Regions from separate parts of the Colwellia asteriadis genome, predicted to be linked through region 2. Evidence: predicted binding sites of a transcription regulator. Region 2 holds the regulator's gene; each other region holds the start of a gene.
The links. The regulator LexA, encoded in region 2, represses DNA repair genes until DNA is damaged. The targets are predictions, from matches to a motif close to TACTGTATNNNNATACAGTA.
Positions count from the first base shown of each region.

Region 1: ABD005_RS08360 (DNA recombination protein RmuC) is a predicted target of LexA. The motif match lies at 1,980-1,999, and genes of this name have one in related genera.
Region 3: ruvA (Holliday junction branch migration protein RuvA) is a predicted target of LexA. The motif match lies at 1,716-1,735, and genes of this name have one in related genera.

Region 1 covers NZ_BAAAFA010000005.1:90,861-94,134, reverse strand. The annotation lists gene ABD005_RS08375 (YceI family protein) at 1-125, shown strand, start outside; gene ABD005_RS08370 (winged helix-turn-helix transcriptional regulator) at 604-951, shown strand; gene nudC (NAD(+) diphosphatase) at 941-1,912, shown strand; gene ABD005_RS08360 (DNA recombination protein RmuC) at 2,064-3,274, shown strand, end outside.
Region 2 covers NZ_BAAAFA010000006.1:114,678-117,951, reverse strand. The annotation lists gene coxB (cytochrome c oxidase subunit II) at 1-973, opposite strand, end outside; gene lexA (transcriptional repressor LexA) at 1,405-2,037, opposite strand; gene ABD005_RS09910 (NUDIX hydrolase) at 2,244-2,951, opposite strand.
Region 3 covers NZ_BAAAFA010000010.1:49,582-52,855, forward strand. The annotation lists gene aspS (aspartate--tRNA ligase) at 1-1,006, shown strand, start outside; gene ruvC (crossover junction endodeoxyribonuclease RuvC) at 1,149-1,676, shown strand; gene ruvA (Holliday junction branch migration protein RuvA) at 1,777-2,415, shown strand; gene ruvB (Holliday junction branch migration DNA helicase RuvB) at 2,481-3,274, shown strand, end outside.

The DNA.
Region 1 (3,274 bases), on a different contig from region 2:
GTTACCGCGCTGGTTTTTCAGGGACAACTAGCTTGAAGTTGACAGACTATAATATTAGCTACAATTTAGGTCCAGCATCGACCCATGTTGAAATGGGCTTACACATTGAAGGTATAAGGCAGTAAGTAAAAAAAGCCCCTGTAATACCCTTATGGTGGAAGGGGTTTTTTTGTTTTTATTGTCCATTGCTACAAGTTAGTTAGCATTGGTCAGTATGGCTAAGGTAGCTACCTAAATAACTTACTTTATTTAGGTAGCTTTGCTCCTTGAGTTGTTGCTTTTATTACATCCTCTAACCGTCAAGCACCTTTTTCGTATACAAATATAATCCGCTCAAATGCATCCTCAAAAGTATACTTATTATCTTCTTTAAGTGGCGTTACTTGGCTGTAATTTAAACGACTTCTTGTTTAAAAAAAACATTTTACTTCAAATAAAAGTACTTTTTTAAGTTAACTAATTGTTATTAAAAATAATTATAGATGTTGGCTTATATGTAAACTCTCCGTAAGTTGAATACCCTTGTGCTACTATATTAGTAGCAACCTAGCTACTAATATAGTAGCATCGTTATTGTCGGTAATTTAATAACAGAGGAATATTATGTCGATCCCCATACCCGGAGAACAAGTTCGTGGCTCTAAAACAGGTAAACCTATTATGGCATTACTCGATTTATTGGGGCGTACATGGGCTTTAGGAGTTATATGGCAGCTCAGTAAAGGCAGTGCAACTTTTAGGGATTTGCAGCAGCGTTGTGAACAAATATCGCCGAGTTTATTAAACACACGTTTAAAAGAGTTAAAAGCCCTAAGCTTGGTTGAGTCAACCTCGTTAGGTTATCAACTAACACCGACGGGAGTTGAGCTATTCGCGATTATTACTCCATTAGGTCAATGGTCTGAGTATTGGGCGCAGCAAATAAATCAGGAAAAAGTAGATGATATATAGCAATATGCCTCTTGATAGGTGTACTAATCAACGTAAAAATAAGCGCTGGTTAACAGCTCAATTCAATCATCCTAATACCTTATTTTGTATTGTAAATAATGATATGGGGCTTTTTAGCTGCGACGAAAATAGCACCAAAGCGGTATATTTAACTCAACAGCAACTCAGTAACTTATCTCTGAGTAGTTGCATTTATTTAGGCAAGAAAATTGATACTAATGCGGGTAGCAGTGTAAACAGCAGTGCTGATAGTAGTAGAGCTAGCAATATAGTCAAAGAGTCCGATCAGTCTTTTTTCGCTGTTAACTTAGAGAGTTTACATTTTTCAACACAAGACAGCTTAGCTGTATTAGGACAATGGCAATCATTAAGACAAGTTACCGCTAATTTATCTGCTGCTGATGCCGCCATTCAAGCGTTAGCAAAAGCGTTAATACACTGGCATAACACTCACCAATATTGCGGAAAGTGCGGTAATATCAATCGTTCAACAGAGGCGGGACACGCGCGGCGCTGTAGTGAGTGTCGTAATATGTCATTCCCTCGTACGGATCCTGCGGTTATCATGCTCGTTGAACATCAATTTTCTGATGGTGTTGCCCGCTGTTTGTTGGGGCGACAAGCAAGCTGGAAAGCTGGCATGTATTCAACACTGGCAGGTTTTGTTGACCCTGGTGAGACCCTAGAAGAAGCGGTTATTAGAGAGGTTGGCGAAGAAACAAAGGTTGTGGTTAGCAACCCACAATATATTACCTCACAACCTTGGCCTTTTCCTGCTTCTATTATGCTCGGTTTTACAGCCGTTGCGACATCAACAGCAATAGATATTAGTGAAGATGATTTAGAAGATTGCCAGTGGTTTTCCCGAGAACAGCTCGATAATGTTCAAACCGGCAGTCGAGATTCTATTTCATCCTACTTAATTCATGCTTGGAAAAATAAAAAAATAGGTCAATATTAATGTGATTTCATGAGGAGTAAGTGAGAGTGGTAATGACAAATTGCTATTATCTCAGCTTAAAATTTGATACTGTTAATAAATACAGTGCTTTTGTTGTTGATTAACGTTATTTATTAAGCACTGCGTACTTTCTTCTATATAGGATCAAATCATGACATCTTCTGTTATGCAGCAATTATTGAGCTCCCCTTTATCACCATTCTTGTTTTGCGCATTATTTTTTATATTATCCATTGTGTTACTTTGCACAGTGCTCATCAAACAAAGTAGGCAACGTAATGAGCTAATAGCGTTATATAACCAACAACAACTCAATTGTCTTGAGTTAGTTAAACAATATGGACAAAGCGCCGAAGCTAATTTTTTACAACAGCTTGTACAAATTCAAGAAAAGCAAAAGTTGCAATTAGCGAATACTTTTGAGCAACAAATGGCTGATTTACGCATTAAGCTATTACGCCAGTTTAGTGAGCAAAAAGATCAACTGAACCAAAATCAAAATCAATCGCTTGACCAGTTATTACAACACCTTAATAGCGCAACACAAACCAATCGCGAAGAATTAGCAAAGTCATTAAGCCAAAGTAGCGAACAAATGACAAAACGTATTGATAGTCTTACCGAGTCAACCGACAAGCGTTTACAAGAAATTAGCGGTCAAGTAGAAAAACGCTTAAGTGAAGGTTTTGAAAAAACCACAAAAACCTTTAGTGATATTCTGCAGCGTTTGGCTTTGATTGATGACGCCCAGAAAAAAATTACAGAGCTTTCAAGTAATGTCGTGAGTTTACAAGAAGTGCTAAACGATAAACGCTCGCGCGGTGCTTTTGGTGAAGTGCAACTTAATAGCTTGATTCGCAATGTACTGCCTGAGCAAAGCTTCAAATTACAGCACACTTTATCAAATGGGAAAATTGCCGATTGCGTATTATTTTTACCAAAGCCTACTGGTAATGTGGTAGTGGACTCTAAATTTCCCCTTGAAAGTTACCGTAAAATGATGGACTTAGAGGTTGCGGAGTTAGATCGAAAAGTTGCAATGCGTCAGTTTAAACTTGATATTAAAAAGCATATTAATGACATTAGTGATAAATATTTAATTGATAATGAAACGGCTGATGGCGCCATTATGTTTATTCCCGCAGAAGCTATTTTTGCTGAAATTCACGGTCATCAAGCTGACTTAGTAGAATACGCGAATAAAAAACGCGTATGGATGGCATCGCCAACTACGTTAATGGCTATACTTACTACCGCAAGGTCGGTGTTAAAAGATGAAGCCACGCGTCAACAAATTCATATTATTCAAGCACACTTATCTGACTTAGGGCAAGATTTTAGCCGTTTTAAAAGTCGCTTTGC
Region 2 (3,274 bases):
GAATGTGCGTATTAACATCGCCAGTCGCAATGGGGCTATTTTTAAGAGCAGGAAAAGCAGGAGGTAAACCTGCTCCCGATACTTGATGACATGCTGCACAATAAGCGACATAGGTTTTCTCACCTAAGGCCATTAATTCATCCATTGAAGCTTCTGCGCTTAGTGAGGCTTTTTCAGCATCAGCTGCTTGCGCTATTAACTCGTGCTGCTCATCAAGCCATAATTGGTAATCTTCAACAGACTTTACCTCAACAACAATGGGCATAAACCCATGATCCTTACCGCATAATTCGGCACACTGACCACGATAAATACCTGGCTCGTCGACTTTGGTCCATGCTTCATTAATAAAACCAGGGTTGGCATCTTGTTTAACTGCGAATGCAGGCACCCACCATGAATGAATAACATCGTCAGAGGTAATTAAAAAACGTACTTTTTGGTTGGCGGGAATAACAAGGTGTTTATCAACTTCTAATAAATAATTTTCACTTTTATCAGATTCGCCTTGATGGTTTTCATATTGCTCACGAGGCGTCGATAACACAGAATAAAACTCAATATCTTGATCAAAGTATTTATAATGCCATTTCCATTGTGAACCGGTAATTTGAATAGTAACGTCAGAATTATCGTTATTTTCCATAGCGATAAGTGTTTTAGTTGCGGGAATTGCCATAGCAATAAGAATAACAATAGGGATAGCGGTCCAGAGAATTTCTACTTTAGTACTTTCATGGAAGTCTGCAGGCTTTGCACCTTTAGATTTTCGGTGAAACGCGATAGACCAGAACATAATGCCAAAAACTATAACGCCAATAGCGGTACAAATATAGAGCACAAGCATATGTAAATCATATACTTCTCTACTTATTTCGGTAACACCTTGGGTTAAATTAAGCTTACTGTTTGCCCATGTTGAATTACTAAATACACTTAGCCATAGTAGCCAAGCTAGGTTACGTCTGCTCACTCGACATCTCCTTTCTAATGCATAGAAAACAGAATTGCAGCAATGTAAATCACGGCCCACTGAACTGAATATCTGTTAGTTTTATTATTATTTTATAAACTAGCTAGTGACGAGAGCTGATAATAACAATCTTCGATGAGAGAGTATTAGCGCATTAACGTCTTATTCTTTTTGTTCGTTTTTTATGCGTTATTTGTATTATGAATACGCTACATTTGATTGTAGGTCAATATAATTTATAGAACAGGAATTGAAAAAAAACCATTTAATTCAATAGAGTGTTAACTCTAAATAGTCTTCATTAGTAGGAGGTACGAGGTTTGAGCGGAGGTTTAATAAACTAAAGAGCCAGTAAATAAAGATCAAAAGAATTTATTGAAATTTATTTACTGGCTCTTTATTAATAGTGGTGCGGTTTTTATAAACTAGAGTTACATCCAGTTACCGTTGCGTATTACACCAACAGCTAAACCTTCAATACTAAATTGCTGTTGTGTTAAATCAACTTTAATCGGGGAGAAATCTTCATTTTCAGCATGCAAATAAACAATATTACCCTCGCGCTTAAAGCGCTTAACGGTAACATCATCCTCAACACGAGCAACAACAACTTGACCATTTTGCACGTCAGTTGTTTGGTGAACCGCTAGTAAATCACCATCTAAAATACCAATATCTTTCATGCTTTCGCCGTTAACACGTAGTAAGTAATTGGCGGGCGGATGAAAAAGGCTACCATCCATTTTGTAATGATCTTCAACATGCTCTTGCGCTAAAATAGGCTCGCCTGCGGCAACACGGCCAATAAGTGGTAAACCCGCTTCTTCCATAATTTCTTCTGTTAAACGGATACCACGAGAGGTACCTGCTAACATTTCAATGTAACCTTTCTTTGCAAGGGCTTTTAAATGCTCTTCGGCAGCATTAGCTGATTTAAAACCAAAAAAAGTCGCTATTTCAGCCCGAGTAGGTGGCATACCAGTATCAGCAATTTTATCTTTAATTAGGTCTAATATTTGTTGCTGTCTTTTAGTCAACGAAGGTAAATCGAGTATCGAATTCATTATTATTTAGCCTGTAAATTTACACAGTGTTACTGTTAGTATATACAGGCTGTATTTAAAGGCAAGTACTGTATGTTTTTTACTGATTTTTGTTGGTTTGAAATTCAGCGAAAGTTTTTGCAAATAGGTGTCAGTTAATAAAGCTATTGCTCATGTTACAGACGATCAGCTAATGCTAAGATACCCTTGTAAACTAACTTTTATGCTTAAACACTTAAATTACGTTCAAAATGAACAATATCAACACCCGATTTTACTTTGTATTGTTGCGCTAATCGCCCACCCGACTTAACCTTTTCGTCAATAGCTTCAAACATATTGGCAGCCTCAATACGTCGAATAAGACTTTTGCGTTGTATGGTTTTGCCTATGATGGTTTCAATTACAGATTTTAGCTGACCGACAGTGAAATACTCGGGTAAACAATACACAGGTACCATCGAATAAAGTGCTTTTTGCTGTAAGCGTTGCTTGGCGTGCTCAATAATCATTTTATGATCAAATGCCATTGATAAACTGTTTAGCTTATCAAGCTCTACCCATTGCACTTCGTCGATGGTTGCAATGTGTGATGAAACTTGTTGTGCAGCGATTAAGGCAAAGTAAACTAAGGTAACGCTAAAGCCTCTAGGGTCACGGCTAGTGTTTGAAAATGTTTGTAATTGCTCTAAATATTGCGGCGCAACGTTAGTTTTTTCTTTGAGGTTTCTTAAGGCTGTAATATCGGTTGTGGCATCTGCGTCAACATTAACAAATCCACCTGGAAGCCCCCAGCTACCAAGAAAAGGCTCATTTGCACGTTTAACCAGCAGTACTTTTAAACAATTATGCTCAACAGTGAATAACACACTATCTACCGTAAACAGTGGATTTTTGAATTCATTTATATTGTAGGGGGTCATTTTTGGGTTCATGTGAACGACTCTTTATGTCTTTATGACACATTAAGCTAATTTACTTGTTATATCAATAACAACGGTCATTAATTACTCTTTAGCTAAAGCTGTTTGGCTATTTATCTATCTATTAATATCTTACTTAAATGCTTAGCGTAGTTCATTGCATTTCTTATTTATATTAATAAGTTATCTTAGTAAGTTATATGAGTTGATTATTTTAGCTGCTACACTAATTTGCGCTTTTAAATGTTGATTGTGTCTCTATGACATAATTAACTTGATCTATAGTAAACTCTTTGCTAAATTATTTGTGTCTTTAGGACACAATTTAAATAAAA
Region 3 (3,274 bases), on a different contig from region 2:
GCTTGATGTTGATTTAGGTGACTTCCCTCGTATGCCTTATTCAGAGGCAATGACACGTTTCGGTAGCGATAAACCAGACTTACGTAACCCATTAGAAATTGTTGATGTTAACGACATCTTAAAAGATGTTGATTTTAAAGTTTTCTCAGGCCCTGCCAATGACGATAAAGGTCGTGTTGCCGTTATTTGTGTACCTGATGGAGCATCGAAATTTTCACGTAAAGGTCTTGACGAATTAACTAAATTTGTTGGCATTTACGGCGCTAAAGGTATGCCTTGGTTAAAAGTAAATGATCGAGATGCTGGTCTTGAAGGTTTACAGTCACCTATCTTGAAATTCTTAACTGAAGAAGCAGTTAACACTTTATTAGATCGCGTTAACGCCAAAACAGGGGATATTATTTTCTTTGGCTCTGATACTTATAATGTGGTAACAGAATCATTAGGTGCTTTACGTTTGAAGTTAGGTGAAGACTTAGATTTATTACAAGGTGAATGGAAACCATTATGGGTTGTTGACTTCCCGATGTTTGAAGAGGTTGATGGTCATATGCATGCTATCCATCACCCATTTACAGCACCTACTAATTTAACCGCAGCAGAATTAGAGGCTAACCCTGTTGGCGCTTTATCTGATGCTTACGACATGGTATTAAACGGTTGTGAATTAGGTGGTGGTTCGGTACGTATTCATAATCAAGATATGCAAGCAGCAGTTTTTAGAATTTTAGGTATTAGCGACGAAGAAGCTCAAGAGAAATTTGGTTTCTTACTTGAAGCACTACAATATGGTGCGCCGCCACACGCAGGTTTAGCGTTTGGTTTAGACCGTTTAGTGATGTTAATGACGGGGGCTTCATCAATTCGTGATGTTATGGCTTTCCCTAAAACAACAACTGCAGCGTGTCCATTAACTAATGCACCAGGTAATGCAAACCCAGAGCAATTAGTTGAATTAGGTGTAGCGGTTATCCCAGCAGCAAAAAATGAAGAGCCTAGCGAATAAACGACGCTCCTCTTTAAATAGAAATAAATCATAATTTGTATTAGTCACTAAGACAGTTATGGCAATATAATGCAGCGAGAACATTAAGTTTTAGCTGCATTTTTTATAACTTAAAACATGCCGCTTAATAAAAGGTTAGCCATTGACTATTATTTTAGGGATTGACCCTGGCTCCCGTTTTACCGGGTACGGCGTTATCAAACAAGAGAAACGAGGTTTTAGTTACTTAGGGAGTGGTTGTATCAAAGCCCTTAGTCAGGGAGAAGATCTTGCTTCGCGTCTGCAAACTATTTTTGCTGGCGTTTCAGAAATTATCTTACAGTTTCAACCAGACACGTTTGCCATTGAGCAGGTTTTTATGGGCGTGAACCCTGGGGGAGCCTTAAAACTAGGTCAAGCCCGCGGGGTAGCTATTGTGGCGGCAACGAATGTCGGTTTACCCATTGCTGAATATTCAGCACGGCAAATAAAACAAGCCGTTGTTGGTACGGGCGCTGCAGATAAAAATCAAGTACAGCATATGGTTAAAAATATGCTTAAGCTTCCAGGTACTCCACAAGCTGATGCTGCCGATGCTCTCGCGGTTGCGTTGTGCCATGGTCATAGTCATATTAATATTGCGCGACTATCCGGGCAAGCCAGTAAAACAGTACGTGGCCGACTGCGCTAATACTTTAAGAATGATTTATTAAAAATATTGTAGCGTCTTTACTGTATATATATATAGTGTTATTATTTTTTCACTAAAGAAATAATAATAGGTCTTCGTTGTGATTGGACGTTTACGCGGTACTTTAGCTGAGAAGCTGCCCCCTGAAATTTTAATTGAATGTGCTGGCGTTGGTTATGAAGTTACCATGCCAATGACAAGCATTTATGCACTACCTGAACTTGAGCAACAAGCGACAATTTACACGCATTTTGTGGTGCGCGAAGATGCTCAACTACTTTATGGTTTTGCTAATAAAGTTGAGCGTAAGTTATTTCGCTTACTTATTAAAGTGAATGGCGTAGGCCCTAAATTGGCACTAGCAATATTATCATCGATGTCTGCTGATCAGTTTGTCAGTTGCGTAAGACATGATGATGTTAGTGCTATTGTTAAAATACCAGGAGTGGGTAAAAAAACTGCTGAGCGTCTATTAATTGAAATGCGAGACCGCTTAAAAGATTGGCAAGTACAAAAGCCTATTATTGATGATAGTATGCCAGAGCAATTGTTAGCGCAATTTTCAGGTGAAAATGGTTTTGAAGATACCTTTGTTAATGATGAAAAAGGTGATGCGATTAATGCATTATTATCACTAGGTTATAAACAGGCACAAGCAGATAAAGCGGTAAAATCTGTTTATCAAAAAGGGATGGTCAGTCAAGACATTATCCGTGACGCCCTTAAATCGATGTTATAAAAATTGCCATGTGCCAGCTATAAATGATGCTGAGTATAATGAACATAATAGGAAAATAGAGCTACATGATAGAAGCTGATCGTTTAATAGAGCCCATAGCTACCATTGAAGATGAAAGTGTTGATCGCGCTATTCGTCCTAAGATGTTGCAAGACTATACAGGTCAAGCTCATGTAAAAGCACAAATGGAAATTTTTATTCCCGCAGCTAAAAATAGAGGCGAGCCACTCGATCATTTACTTATTTTTGGGCCCCCAGGTTTAGGTAAAACCACCTTGGCAAATATTGTTGCCAATGAAATGGAAGTGAATATTCGTACCACTTCAGGACCCGTATTAGAAAAAGCAGGGGACTTAGCGGCATTACTGACTAATCTTGAAGAAAACGACATTTTATTTATTGATGAAATACATAGATTAAGCCCTGTTGTTGAAGAAATTCTTTACCCCGCCATGGAAGATTACCAATTAGATATTATGATTGGTGAAGGGCCAGCAGCACGTTCCATAAAATTAGATCTACCGCCATTTACGCTAATTGGCGCGACCACACGAGCAGGGGCGTTAACTTCACCTTTACGAGACCGTTTTGGCATAGTGCAGCGTTTAGAGTTTTATAATGTGGAAGATTTAACGAGTATTGTCAGTCGCTCGGCGCACTTTCTTAATTTAAATTTAGATGATGATGGGGCTTTTGAAGTAGCAAGACGATCTCGTGGTACACCTCGTATTGCTAACCGTTTATTAAGGCGAGTACGAGACTACGCAGATATAAAAACTCAAGGAGTCGTTAATCGAGCAACTGCTGCTGCCGCGCTTGATATGCTTGAGGTCGATAATGAAGGTTTTGATATTATGGA